3 regions of the Leuconostoc sp. JNUCC 76 genome follow, and region 3 is predicted to be linked to each of the others. Evidence: riboswitches for the same ligand, from Rfam matches in the RefSeq annotation. Region 3 holds a riboswitch; each other region holds the start of a gene.
What was found. Region 3 has a riboswitch for thiamine pyrophosphate ahead of JNUCC76_RS08270 (ECF transporter S component). Riboswitches for the same ligand answer to the same signal wherever they lie in the genome.

Region 1 (4,274 bases), 970 kb from region 3:
ACTGGGGCACTATTTGCTGCTATGGCTGGTAGCTTGCGTGCAAGTTTCATCCAATCTATTGCGCCTAAAGACTATGCTTTTATACAAAGTATTATGATCTTAATCATTATTGTAATAGGTGGGATTGGCTCAATGAGTGGGACAGTTGTGACAGCAATTGCATTAGGTGTGTTAGATACAATGTTACAAAATTTTGGTTCGTTGCGTATGGTCATCTACGCTGTTATTTTAATTACTGTGATGCTGATTAGACCTCAAGGTATTTTTGGTAGTCGAGAACTATCATTAAAGAAATGGTTATTTGATGAAGGAGACGGACATGGCTCAGACAATTCTGAAAACGCGTGATTTAAGTATCCGTTTTGGAGGTGTAACTGCTGTTGATGGTGTTAATATTGAAGCTTCCGAAAATGAGTTAATTGGTTTAATTGGGCCAAATGGTGCAGGTAAAACCACATTATTTAATTTACTAACAGGTGTGTATTCACCTAGTGAGGGAGAAGTACTCTTATTTGATGGTCAGCGGTTAGCTAATGTCAATCGTCAATCGCCTGCAAAAAGGGCTCGATTAGGTGTTGCGCGCACTTTTCAAAATATTCGCTTGTTTGAAAGTCGAACAGTATTAGAGAATGTTATGATTGCCATGAATGCTAATACTCAGGCACATGTATTCAGTTCATTGTTTCGTTTACCTTCATTTTATAAAAATGAAGAGCAACTAAAAAACGAAGCTCGTAAGCTGCTAAGTATTTTTGATATGCTGGAGGTACAAGATACGCTGGCAACAAACTTACCATATGGGCAACAACGACGTTTAGAAATTGTTCGGGCACTGGCCACAAAACCTAAAGTCTTATTTTTAGATGAGCCAGCAGCTGGTATGAATCCACAAGAAACGGCTGATTTAACACGTTTAATTAAACAAGTTCAACAAGAGTTTAAGATGACCATTATTTTAATTGAGCATGATATGAATCTTGTTATGGCTGTCAGTGAGCGATTATATGTATTAGAGTACGGTAAGTTATTAGCCAGTGGCACACCATTAGAAATACAGCAGAATGCCGATGTGATCCGTGCATATTTGGGAGAAAATAACGAATGAGTGCAGTACTGACAGTTGAAAATTTAAACGTAAGTTATGGTGCCATTAAAGCGGTACAAGACGTTAACTTTGTGGTGAACAATAACGAAATCGTATCACTAATTGGTGCTAATGGCGCTGGGAAAACTACAATTTTACGTACGATTTCAGGCTTAGAAAAAACCACTAAGGGACGTATTTTATTTGAAAATCAAAACATATTAACTATGAATTCAGAGCGAATTGTTTCAAGTGGAGTTGCCCAAGTGCCAGAAGGACGGCGCGTTTTTTCTGGCATGACTGTTCAAGAAAACCTACAGTTAGGTGCTTTTACTCGAAGCAAGGGCATTAACTTGAAAGATGAATATGCACTTATTTACGATCAGTTTCCAATTTTAAAGGAGAGACGTAATCAAGATGCGGCGACTTTATCTGGTGGTGAGCAACAAATGCTAGCCATGGGTCGCGCATTAATGGCACAACCAAAATTATTATTGTTGGATGAACCTTCCATGGGCTTGGCACCGCTATTTATTGAAAAAGTTTTTGATATTATTAAAAATGTTAATGCACAAGGAATGACAGTATTAGTAATCGAACAAAATGCGAATCAAGCGCTAAAAATTGCGGATCGCGGCTATGTTTTGGAAAGTGGCAAGATTACGATGACAGGTACGGGAGCAGAGCTACTTGCATCAGATGATGTGCGCAAGGCATACTTAGGCGGTTGATTATTCATATAAATTCAGGTACACTGAAGTAGAATTAAATAAATATCTGGGGTGCCCAAGCTGGCTGAGAGATACCCATTGAACCTGATTACGGTAATTCGTGCGAAGGAAGATTATAATAATGAACTATTCTGGTGTATAAATATGCCTATTTAGCCGTTAACTAATCTTTTCTGATAGTTAGCGGTTTTTTTATTCATTAATGTTAATTTTAAAAACACGAAGCCAAACAAGAAAAAAAGGAATTTAATCATGAATATTACAGATGTTAGAATGAAATCACCTCTTGTCCTTACTTATGCAAATTTTGTTACACCACAATTTGTAGCCAATGTAGTTAATGTTGTTGGTGCCTCACCGTTAATGAGTCGCGAGCTAGCAGAATTTAAGGAATTAGCCGGAATTGCCAATGTAGTGATTATTAACACAGGTACGCTTCAAAAAGTAGAAATTAACGATATTATTAAACTTTCTCAGGAAGCATACCAATTAGGCAAGCCAGTCGTATTAGATCCGGTTGCTGTCTCAGTTCCATTCAGGTCTAAAGCTATTACACAATTTTTAGCATCTGGTCATGTTGATGTTATTCGTGGCAATGCGGCCGAAATTGCTTGGTTTGCCGATATTGATTTTGCTAGTCAAGGTATTGATGCTACTGGAAAAGGGGACGTAATTGAAATTGCACAGCGTGCCGCCAAAAAAACAAGTGCAGTTATTGCGCTAAGCGGTTCTTGTGACGTTGTCAGTGATGGTCAATACACACAAACACTTGATATAAATGTGGAACAATTATCTTCTATTGTAGGTACAGGAGATGCCTTATCATCATTAATTGGCGCGTTTATTGCTGATGAGCTAAAGGTTTCTAATGTGATGAATGCAATGGCTACATTCAAACTTGCTGGACAAAAAGCCGCCACAAAAACGAATCAACCAGGTTCTTTTACCAATCAATTATTAGATGAATTATTTGTTATTGATAATATCGATGTTCAAAAGTTTATTGAGAAAAGTGTGCTAAATTATGGTTAATAAAACGCCCCAAGTTTTAACAATTGCTGGTATGGATAGTAGTGGTGGTGCTGGAATTAGTGCAGATTTAAAGACGTTTGCTGCCCAAGGTGTTTATGGCGCTAATGTTATTGTTGCTTTAACAGCACAAAATACGATGGGTGTACAGCAAGTTTCGATGACCTCACCATCTATGATCCATGCCCAATTAAAATCAGTGGCTGATGACTTAAAAGTAAGTGCTGTAAAAAGTGGCATGCTTGGTGATGTGGCTACAGTAGAAGCAGTGGCTGAATATTTACAACAAGCAGATTTTGGTGACTATGTATTAGATCCTGTAATGATTGCCAAGGGAGGCGCTCACTTATTGAGTGATGAGGCCATAGTTGCTATTAAGTCTAGTTTGATGTCGTTGGCAACGCTCATTACGCCTAATAGGCCAGAAGCTGAAGTCTTAAGTGGGTCAAGCATTACTAACCATGAGGATGTCATGCAATCAGCTTTAAAGATACAACAATTAGGAGCTGAAAACGTATTATTAAAAGGCGGGCATGCCTCTGGAAAAGATGTTTATGACTATATTCTACTAGCTGATGGTAGTCATTTTTGGCTTAAAAGTTCACGGGTAGATACAATTAGAACTCACGGGACAGGGGATACAATTTCTGCGGCTATTACTGCACGTTTAGCTTTGGGAGATGATATGGAAACGGCTATTATTCATGCAAAAGCTTATGTTGATGCTACCATTCGTGAAGGTATCGATGTTGGTCATGGTCATGGGCCGCTTAATCACCAAGCAATAGTGACTGACAGGCATTTTCCAGAGGTACTAGAAAATGTTTGATCCGAGCATATTAGTAAATTATTTTGTATTAGGAACTCAGGACACCAATGGAGAGAGACATTTTTTTGAAGTCTTAGAGGAAGCACTGCAATCAAAAATCAGTGTGTTTCAATATCGAGAAAAAGGTCAACTTGCTTTAAGTGGATCGGAGAAATTACGAGTGGCCAAAAAAGTCCGGCAGCTAACAGCTGACTACCATGTTCCATTGATTATTGATGATGATATTCAACTAGCACATGAAATTGATGCAGAGGGTGTTCATTTTGGGCAAAAAGATGGCGATATCATCAATAATATTCAATTATCTGGAAGTCTAGCTGTTGGGGTGTCGGTGTCTAACGACAGCGAATATAAAAGAATAGAGAATATTAAAGGGATTGATTATATCGGAATTGGTCCTGTTTTTGCGACAGTAAGCAAATTGGATGCAAATCCAGAGATTGGGATTGAAGGGTTGCAATATTTGACAAGTAAAAGTAAATGGCCAAGTGTGGCAATCGGTGGCATATCAGAAACAAATTTGTCATCAGTTTTATCTACGGGTGTTAACGGTGCTGCTGTAATCAGTATGATTAGTCAAAGTGCAAATATAAGCGCTACC
Region 2 (4,274 bases), 930 kb from region 3:
CCTAGCACAGCGATCTTTTGAATTGGCTTTGTCACATCGTTAGCGATAACGCGCACTGCTTGAACTTTAAACAAATCACGAATTTTCACAGCGTATTCTTGTACAGAAATTGGTTGCACTAATTGTCCAATCCTGCCAAGACCCGTTCTCTTATCTACATTTGGTACCAGAGGCACTGCATTTTGAATACCGAGCGCTTCAGCCAGCCAATCGTTCATGCCACCTTGTGCACTATCCATATTAGTATGTGAAGCATAAACAACAATATGGTGTTGAATCAAATCTGCATACATTCGATTTTGAGGCTGTGATAAGTCTAGATTTTTTGCCGGAAAGAACATGACCTCATGGTGTGCCCATATAAAATCGACCTGATTATCAATTGCTTCTTGAACCACTTCTGGACGAACATCAAGGGCTGTTATTACTCGATGCACGGGCTGTTTAGGATCACCAATTTGCAGTCCCGTAGGGTCACCCTCCTCAGCTAATTGTTTGGGCGCAAAAATCTCAATCTTGTCAATTAGCTCTTGTGCAATCACTTGATAACCTCCTGAATTTGCTGATATTTGTTTTTCCAATCTTGATAAATGGGTGAATCAGTTTTTCCAGCAAATTCAAGATTTTCAAAAATTGTGTCGATACGGTCCAATTCTTTCTGCCATTTAGCAACAAAAACGGACGTTTTGCTCTTTCGCAAGACAGGACCAAATTTTTTATCAAGGCTTGATAAAATTTGGGTGCCCTTTGTTGCAATCATAATTTCATAAAAATGGTTATCCTCTTGTTCAACAACCTCGTCGTTAATTTTATACTGATGGTTGTTTAGCCATGTTCGCACAACGTGCTCATCAGTATTGGGTTGTAGTATAAGCGTTTCAAAATGTTTTGCTCTTGAAAATCCCGCTTCTAATATGTCTGTAATTAAGACACCGCCCATACCAGCGATTGTGACTGTGTCAATATGATCCTCATCTTTAATTGCCGCTAATCCATTCGCCAATCTCGCCTCAAGTTGTGTGGTTAACGATTTTCGAACAATTTCGTGCTGCGCATTTTCGTAAGGTCCTTTAGCAACCTCACCAGCAATTGCGAACGAAATTTTGTTATTAATTAATAAATTAGCAGGTAAATAAGCGTGATCAGAGCCAATATCGGCTAACCTTGCGCCTTTGGGTACAAATGAAGCCACAGCTGCAAGCCGTGGTGAAAGATGAATACTGTCCATTTTCTATCCTTAGAGTTGTTTTTTACTCATTTTAGTATAACAAATAACTCAATATCTCGCTGATATCATGTACTTTTAATTAATAAAGACCACAAGTTACATCATACTCAAATTTCTTCATTAAAAACATTAAAATGTTAGAAAATATAACATTATTTGGTGATTAAATTCTATAACATACGAATGAATAGTTTGCACGATAATTGGTCCTGTGTTACACTCTATGCGTGAGCTTTTCACAAATAACTGAAAACACCAAAATCTGGGGTGCCGTCGTGCTGAGATAAAACCCATTACACCTGATCTAGATAATACTAGCGTAGGGAGATTTACTTGAAAATGTATTTATGAAATGACATATCTTACCAGTACTATGTTTTGTAACGTTATCACTATAATATGTGATGATGAAATAACACAAGTTTGTTAAGTGTCGTTTATGCATTGAAATTATGACCACAATTTTTCAAGCCAGTCTTCCTTGTGAAGTCTGGCTTTTTCTAATTACACCCGATTTTGCGGTGATTTCGGCTACATCAATTATTAACCAATAAGTCATGAAAACAGTTGTATATCTCATACTCTTATTGGTTAATATCGGAAATTTTAGGAGGTTTTGCAAATGTCTGCAAACAAATGGTCACTTCGCGATGTTATCTTCATCGCACTAATCGGTGTGTTTTTTGGATTTATATTTTGGGCTTGGGCATTTGGCTATAATGTCATCGCTGCCTTTTTAACACCATTCGGATTAAGCGCATATGCTAATGATGCAACATTGGGTCCTTGGCTAATGGCTGGTCCTATGGCTGGGTTCATCTTACGTCGTCCTGGTGCATCTATTATAGGTGAAACACTTGGCGGCACAATTGAAATGGTTTTTGGCTCTCAATGGGGTGTCATGAATGTTGTCGCTGCATTAATCCAAGGGTTTGGTACCGAACTTGGATTTGCTGTATTTGGCTACCGTCGTTGGGACAAAACGAGTTTGTCAATGTCTGTCATCACAGTTACTATTGTGACATTTATTTGGGACCTTTTCCGCAATGGATATGCTGATTATTCATTTGGTTTGTTGATTGGATTATTCATTACTCGTCTCATTTCAGCAGCTATTTTTGCAGGAGTTATCGTTTACTTCACACAAAAACTAGTTGCTAAATCAGGTATTCTAGAGGTTAATAAAAACGAGGTGGTCTCATGATATCAAGTATTGCAGTCCAAGTATTACCAATGACAGCTGATACAGAAAAAATCATTCGCATAGTTGATCATGTGATTGCTTACATTGACAAGAGTGGTGTCAACTATCAGGTAGGTGCTTTTGAATCAACTCTTGACGGTGATTACGATCAATTAATGGATATTTTGAAAAATCTGCCGAAGGTTGCAGCAGAAATTAGTGACATTCCTGTCATGGTTTACAGCAAAATAAACATGGCTACAGATTCTGATGTTTTAACCATTGCAAAGAAAACAGATAAATATAAATAAGCGGAATTTCCGCGTACATAGGGAATTATTATGGTTACTCGTTTAAAACATATCAGTTTGTCATATGGCAACACAAAAATACTTGATGATACCACTATGTCAATATCTCACAATAGTTTTAACCTATTAATCGGTCCATCTGGCTCTGGAAAATCAACCCTTCTCCGAATATTTGCAGGACTATATCCCCAACTAAAAGGTGAAGTGCTTGTTAATGATCAATCAGTTACCACATTACCAGCTAACGAAAAAGCTAAAGTCGTCGGTTTTTTATTTCAAGATCCAGACACTCAATTTGTTATGAAAACACCACTGGAAGAATTGATTTTTACTTTAGAAAACTTGCAAGTTCATCCTTCTGATATCAAGCAACGTGCAACGCATGCTCTAGAATTTGTTGGTATCTCAGAATTAACTCATCAAGATATTAACACCTTATCAGGTGGTGAAAAGCAAAAAGTTGCATTAGCTATCATTGTTGCAATGCAAAGTGATTTCTTATTATTAGACGAACCTTTTGCAAATATTGATAGCCAATCTCGTCAGGATCTATTAGCTAAATTGAAAGATTTACAAAAACAGGGACAAACCACTATATTAATCACTGATCACGATTTACATGGGTACGAACCACTTGTTGATCATGTATGGGAAATACACCACAAAAAAGTAACAACTGTTAATAACTTTCAGAATCGTATTTTACCGGAACAAAATGTCCACCTGCAATTACCTAAAGAAGGTGTTTTGCAATTAAAAAACTTTGAACTTTTAGTGGGACAACGTCAATTAATTAGTATTTCTGATTTATCTTTGGCTCCTGGTGGAATTACGCTCCTTACTGGAGCAAATGGCACAGGCAAGTCATCCCTTTTTAATGCGCTAACTCGTCTAAAATCCTACCAAGGTGACATTTTGTATATGGATCAAAATATCAAAAAATTTAATGCTGCAAAATATGCAAAACAAGTAGCATTGATATTTCAAAATGCAGAACGACAATTTTTACGAATGACGATTCGTGAGGAAATCGCGTTGAGCGTGCAACATGCGCAGCAACCAGAAAAATGGTCCGAAAAAGTCATTACTCGTTATTTAGAGCGCTTAAATTTGGATGGACTACAAGATCATGTCGTTTATCAGCTCTCTGGCGGGCAAAAGAAAAAAGTTCAACTCTTGGTGATGCTAATTGTTGGTACACCAATATTATTGTTAGACGAACCTATTGCTGGTCTGGACACAGATTCTGTTCGTGTTGTAGGCGAAATTTTACGAGAAATCGCAGACATTGGACGACAACGTTTTATTATTATTAGCCACCAACTAGATCAGCTACGCCCAATCATTGATTATCATTTGCATCTATCTAATCGAACGTTACAATATATGGAGCATTTTTTATGAATCCAAGTGTTAAATTTCTACTTATACTTATCGTTAGCATCGAACTAACTTTTGTCCTGAATTATCAAATCAATGTTGTTGTAACGATTGTTGCTGGTATTTATCTTGTTCTTTCAAAACTGTCTTGGAAACGTTATTTGCTATTAAT
Region 3 (4,274 bases):
ACTTTATGAACAAGCACTTGATCGCAAACAAAATCCTCAAACTGGATCCTATACTGATTATCTATATCAAAAAGGATTAGATAAAATCCTAAAAAAATTGGGAGAAGAAAGCACAGAAGTAATTCTCGGCGCCAAAAATAATAATGAAGAGTTAATTTATGAAACTTCAGATTTATTGTTTCATTTAATGGTCTTATTAGTTGAAAAGGGTGTCAGTTTAGATGATATTAAAGATGAATTAGGGTCACGTTTAGGGAAAAAATCATTATTGCATGAACGCGCTGATTGGCGAGGAGACAAGAAAAATGAAAAAGACAGTTAAAGATTTAGCAGCTTATCAAGCAGAATTACCAGTAGAAGCTGTAAAAGCAAAGTATGGCTTGCAACATTTAGCTCGCTTATCAGCCAACGAGTCTGTGTATGGTCCATCACCAAAAGTTGCTCAAGCTGTACGAGCTGTTTCAGATGATGTTTTAGGTTATTATCCAGATGGGCAAGCGACAGAACTACGTGCAGCAGTAGCTAAGTTAAATCACGTTGATCCACAACATTTGGTATTTGGTGCTGGCGCAGATGAATTGATTGAGCTGTTGACTCGTGTTGTGTTGGAACCAGAATCAAATATTATTATTCCCAATCCGACATTTGGTGAATATGCGATGCATGCACAAATCGAACAGTCTACAACAAAAAAAATACCCGTTAATGTTGATAATGGGCATGTTGATTTTGATGCGATTTTAGATGCTATTGATGATAAAACCGCTATGGTATGGATAGCTAATCCCAACAATCCAACAGGAGTATTCGAAACAATCGGCTCCATTAAGCGCTTTTTGGACAAGCTACCAGTAAATATTACATTAGTAGTAGACGAAGCCTACTATGATTTTGTAGATGAACCTGATGCTACTATGGCACCTTTGGTAGCTGAGTATACAAACTTGGTTGTGCTACGTACCTTATCAAAGGCATATGGTCTAGCTAATTTACGTGTTGGATATGGCATTATGCAAGATCCCCTTTATAGTGCGATGCAAGCAGTCCGTTTACCGTATAACTTATCAACCTATCAGATTGCTGGTGGCACGGCTGCTGTATTGGATCAAGAATACTTACAGAAAAATGCCCAACGTTTTCAAGTAGAGCGCCAAAAGTTCCAAGAATTTTTGATTCAAAACAAGTTTAAGTTTTATGAATCACAGGCTAATTTTATTTGGATAAAGGTTGGCGAGACGAAAAAGGTTGGTCAAAAATTATTAGAACAAGGTTTCCAAGTCAACGATCGACTTAATCCTGAGTGGATTCGTATTGCGTTAGGTACACCAGAAGACAATGCTGAATTAAAATTGGCTTTTTTGAAAGCTACAAACAAATAATTTTGTGTTATTAAATTTCACTTCTTTACAAAATGCTTGCCTGATTTAATACATCTTTGAAGCGCCAGTCTTCTTGGTGGTAGGCTTGTTCCCAGAACTGCCATTCTAATTCACAACTTTTAAGAAAAAACTGTTTTGCCTGTTGGCGTTGTTGAGTTGTTGCATTTTCTGCTAAGCGATCTATCCATTCAAAGATTTTATCGGATAGTGAAACTTCCGAATCATCATCTGTATTATCATAAAAATCAATCCAGCTTTTGAATGGGTTATCATTTGTGTTCGCTTTCTCTTGAACTTGTTTTTTTGCAATTTCATTATAGGTCCAAGGGCATGCCTGAAAAGCAGCTAGAATATTTAATAAGGAGCCGGTGTCAGCCGCGCGATACATATGTGATTCGTATAGGTATGCTTTAGGTGTTGGTGTGGCGTGTTGCAATTTTTCATATTCAACACCGGCAACCTCACAAAAAACATGATGGGGATGAATTTCGCTATTTAAAATGAAATCAATTGAATCAGCAAAAAATTTCATTTCATTACGATTAGTTAATTTGGTAATGGCATTGGCATAAATTTTGATGAATTCACTAAGATATTGGAAATCTTGTTCAACGTAAAAAATTAAAGCTTCTCGGGGAACGTGACCGTCCGCAATGCCACGAACAAATGCGTGACCATGAATGGCTGTCATAATTGGTGCAGCTTGGGTGCGTAATTCTTCTGAAAACATAATTTCTCCTAAAATGTTTACATGTCCAACAAAAAAACTCTCTCTTGACCAGGCAAAAAAGAGTATCTTTTGTAAAAAGAATACCACTTTCCTACGCTAGCATTGACTAGATCAGGTTCGAAGGGATTGATAAGTAATATCATCTCAGCCAAGAAGGCACCCCTAGTGGACAGCATATATTTTTTTAATGTGATTAGCATAGCACTGAAAAATTAAAATTGCAAATGGTTTTATAGCGCAGTTAATGGGCTAGAAATTTTTTTGCATTTAAAATTAGAATGGGTTATACTGATCCACGAAGTTAATATTTTATCTGGGGTACCGTAAGGTTGAGATAATACCCATTGAACCTGTCAGGTTAATACCTGCGAAGGAAGAATAAGTTAGATTAAGATGTCTTTTTGATGCCATCAATCACTAAATTCTTTTGTGGTTGGTGGCTTTTTGTATAGACACTTATAACTATAAAAGGTATTTTATCGAAACATACGACCTCGAAACAAGAGGAGAGATGTTTATGGAACAAGTAGAAACAGTAACAGCGGGATCAAAAGGGAAGTGGTCTTTGCGAGAAGTTATTTTAATGGCGTTGATTGGTATTGCCTTTGGTGTGATTTATTTTATTATGGATCCAGTGTACACAGCACTTGATGCTGTCTTAGTTCCGCTTGGGTTACACCAATATACCATCGCAATCACTATTGGGCCATGGATGATGGCAGCCCCATTGGCTAGTTATTTATTGAAACGTGTTGGTGCGGGATTAATAGGTGAATTGCTTGGCGCCACTGGAGAAGCCTTGTTGGGCGGCTATTGGGGTGTTGCAACACTAATTTCTGGATTTATTCAAGGTATCGGATCAGAACTTGGTTTTACCTTGACAGGATATAAAAGCTGGAAAATGGGTTTGATTTTATCAACATTTACCGGAACATGCGTGACATTCATCTGGTCATTATTCCACGACGGATATCTACAATTTGATTTTGGTATGCTAGTTGGGTTGTTTATTGTTCGCTGGATTTCAATTGCATTCTTTGCCGGTCTATTAGTTTACTGGATTGTCAACTTGCTAGAGAAGTCTAAATTATTAAAAACAAATCGATAAGGTCAATAAAAGTATGACAGAATTAAAGGCCAATCATTTGGATATTAAATTTGACGATGAAATTATCTTAGAAGATATTTCGCTGGAGATTAGACCAGAACAATTTATATTATTAGTTGGTTCATCTGGATGTGGCAAATCAACTTTGATGACTGCCTTAGCTGGATTATATCCTAAATATGGCGGCGAATTGTCACAGAAAGTGTCTTTGAATCATCAGTCAATTGCTCAAATCAAAGCGAACCATCGTGCTAAAAAAGTTGCCATGCTATTTCAGCATCCAGATCAACAATTTGCCATGGATCGTGTAGAAGATGAATTGATTTTTTCGTTAGAAAATTTATCTTTAACTACCGAGGAAATTGATAAGAGAATTAATTCTGCTTTATCAGAAGTAGGCATTGAATCGCTACGACACCGAGAACTTTCATACTTGTCAGGTGGCGAATTGCAAAAGGTTGCTTTGGCTGAAACATTAGCGATGGGCGCAGAAATTATTTTATTGGATGAACCTTTTGCGGCCGTTGATCCAGAACATCGACAGGAGTTACAAGTATTGCTAAAAAAATTAGTTGATCAGGGGCATGGCATTTTAGTTTCAGATCACGACACAAGTGGATATGAAAATCTTATAACAGATTTATATCGTATTGAAAATCGACATATAGCCTGTGTTAATTCTACAGTTTGGTCTTCTTTTTTTAAACAAGATGTAAATGATAGTATTGTTACTAATGATGACTTCAATGAGTCTGTGTTTAGTATGGCAAATGTGACGGTAAAAAACGATAAACAATCTATTTTGAAGAATAGCAGTTTTGAATGGGCAAAAGATAAAATCACCTTAATTACTGGACCCAACGGTATTGGGAAATCAAGCTTACTGCTTACTTTTGCAAGATTACACGATTATGAGGGTTCGTTGTTGTATCAAAGAAAGCTACTCGATAAACTTCGTAAAAAAATATATGCTAGGAAAGTTGGTTTAGTATTTCAAAATGCAGCTGACCAATTTTTAAACATTACCGTTTCTGAGGAAGTTGAACAGGCTAGAGCC

Region 1: linked by a shared signal. The riboswitch ahead of thiM (hydroxyethylthiazole kinase) and the one ahead of JNUCC76_RS08270 (ECF transporter S component) in region 3 are both predicted to bind thiamine pyrophosphate.
Region 2: linked by a shared signal. The riboswitch ahead of JNUCC76_RS03750 (ECF transporter S component) and the one ahead of JNUCC76_RS08270 (ECF transporter S component) in region 3 are both predicted to bind thiamine pyrophosphate.

Annotation. Positions count from the first base shown of each region.
Region 1 is NZ_CM132206.1:426,074-430,347, forward strand. Features, by position in the region: gene JNUCC76_RS02330 (branched-chain amino acid ABC transporter permease) at 1-348, shown strand, start outside; gene JNUCC76_RS02335 (ABC transporter ATP-binding protein) at 320-1,105, shown strand; gene JNUCC76_RS02340 (ABC transporter ATP-binding protein) at 1,102-1,815, shown strand; TPP riboswitch at 1,853-1,943, shown strand; gene thiM (hydroxyethylthiazole kinase) at 2,068-2,847, shown strand; gene thiD (bifunctional hydroxymethylpyrimidine kinase/phosphomethylpyrimidine kinase) at 2,840-3,673, shown strand; gene thiE (thiamine phosphate synthase) at 3,666-4,274, shown strand, end outside.
Region 2 is NZ_CM132206.1:725,774-730,047, reverse strand. Features, by position in the region: gene JNUCC76_RS03760 (Nif3-like dinuclear metal center hexameric protein) at 1-542, opposite strand, end outside; gene JNUCC76_RS03755 (tRNA (adenine(22)-N(1))-methyltransferase) at 539-1,228, opposite strand; TPP riboswitch at 1,482-1,571, shown strand; gene JNUCC76_RS03750 (ECF transporter S component) at 1,851-2,432, shown strand; gene JNUCC76_RS03745 (thiamine-binding protein) at 2,429-2,722, shown strand; gene JNUCC76_RS03740 (ATP-binding cassette domain-containing protein) at 2,753-4,126, shown strand; gene JNUCC76_RS03735 (energy-coupling factor transporter transmembrane component T family protein) at 4,123-4,274, shown strand, end outside.
Region 3 is NZ_CM132206.1:1,651,294-1,655,567, reverse strand. Features, by position in the region: gene hisE (phosphoribosyl-ATP diphosphatase) at 1-322, shown strand, start outside; gene hisC (histidinol-phosphate transaminase) at 306-1,379, shown strand; gene tenA (thiaminase II) at 1,405-2,109, opposite strand; TPP riboswitch at 2,181-2,283, opposite strand; TPP riboswitch at 2,414-2,503, shown strand; gene JNUCC76_RS08270 (ECF transporter S component) at 2,627-3,217, shown strand; gene JNUCC76_RS08265 (ABC transporter ATP-binding protein) at 3,231-4,274, shown strand, end outside.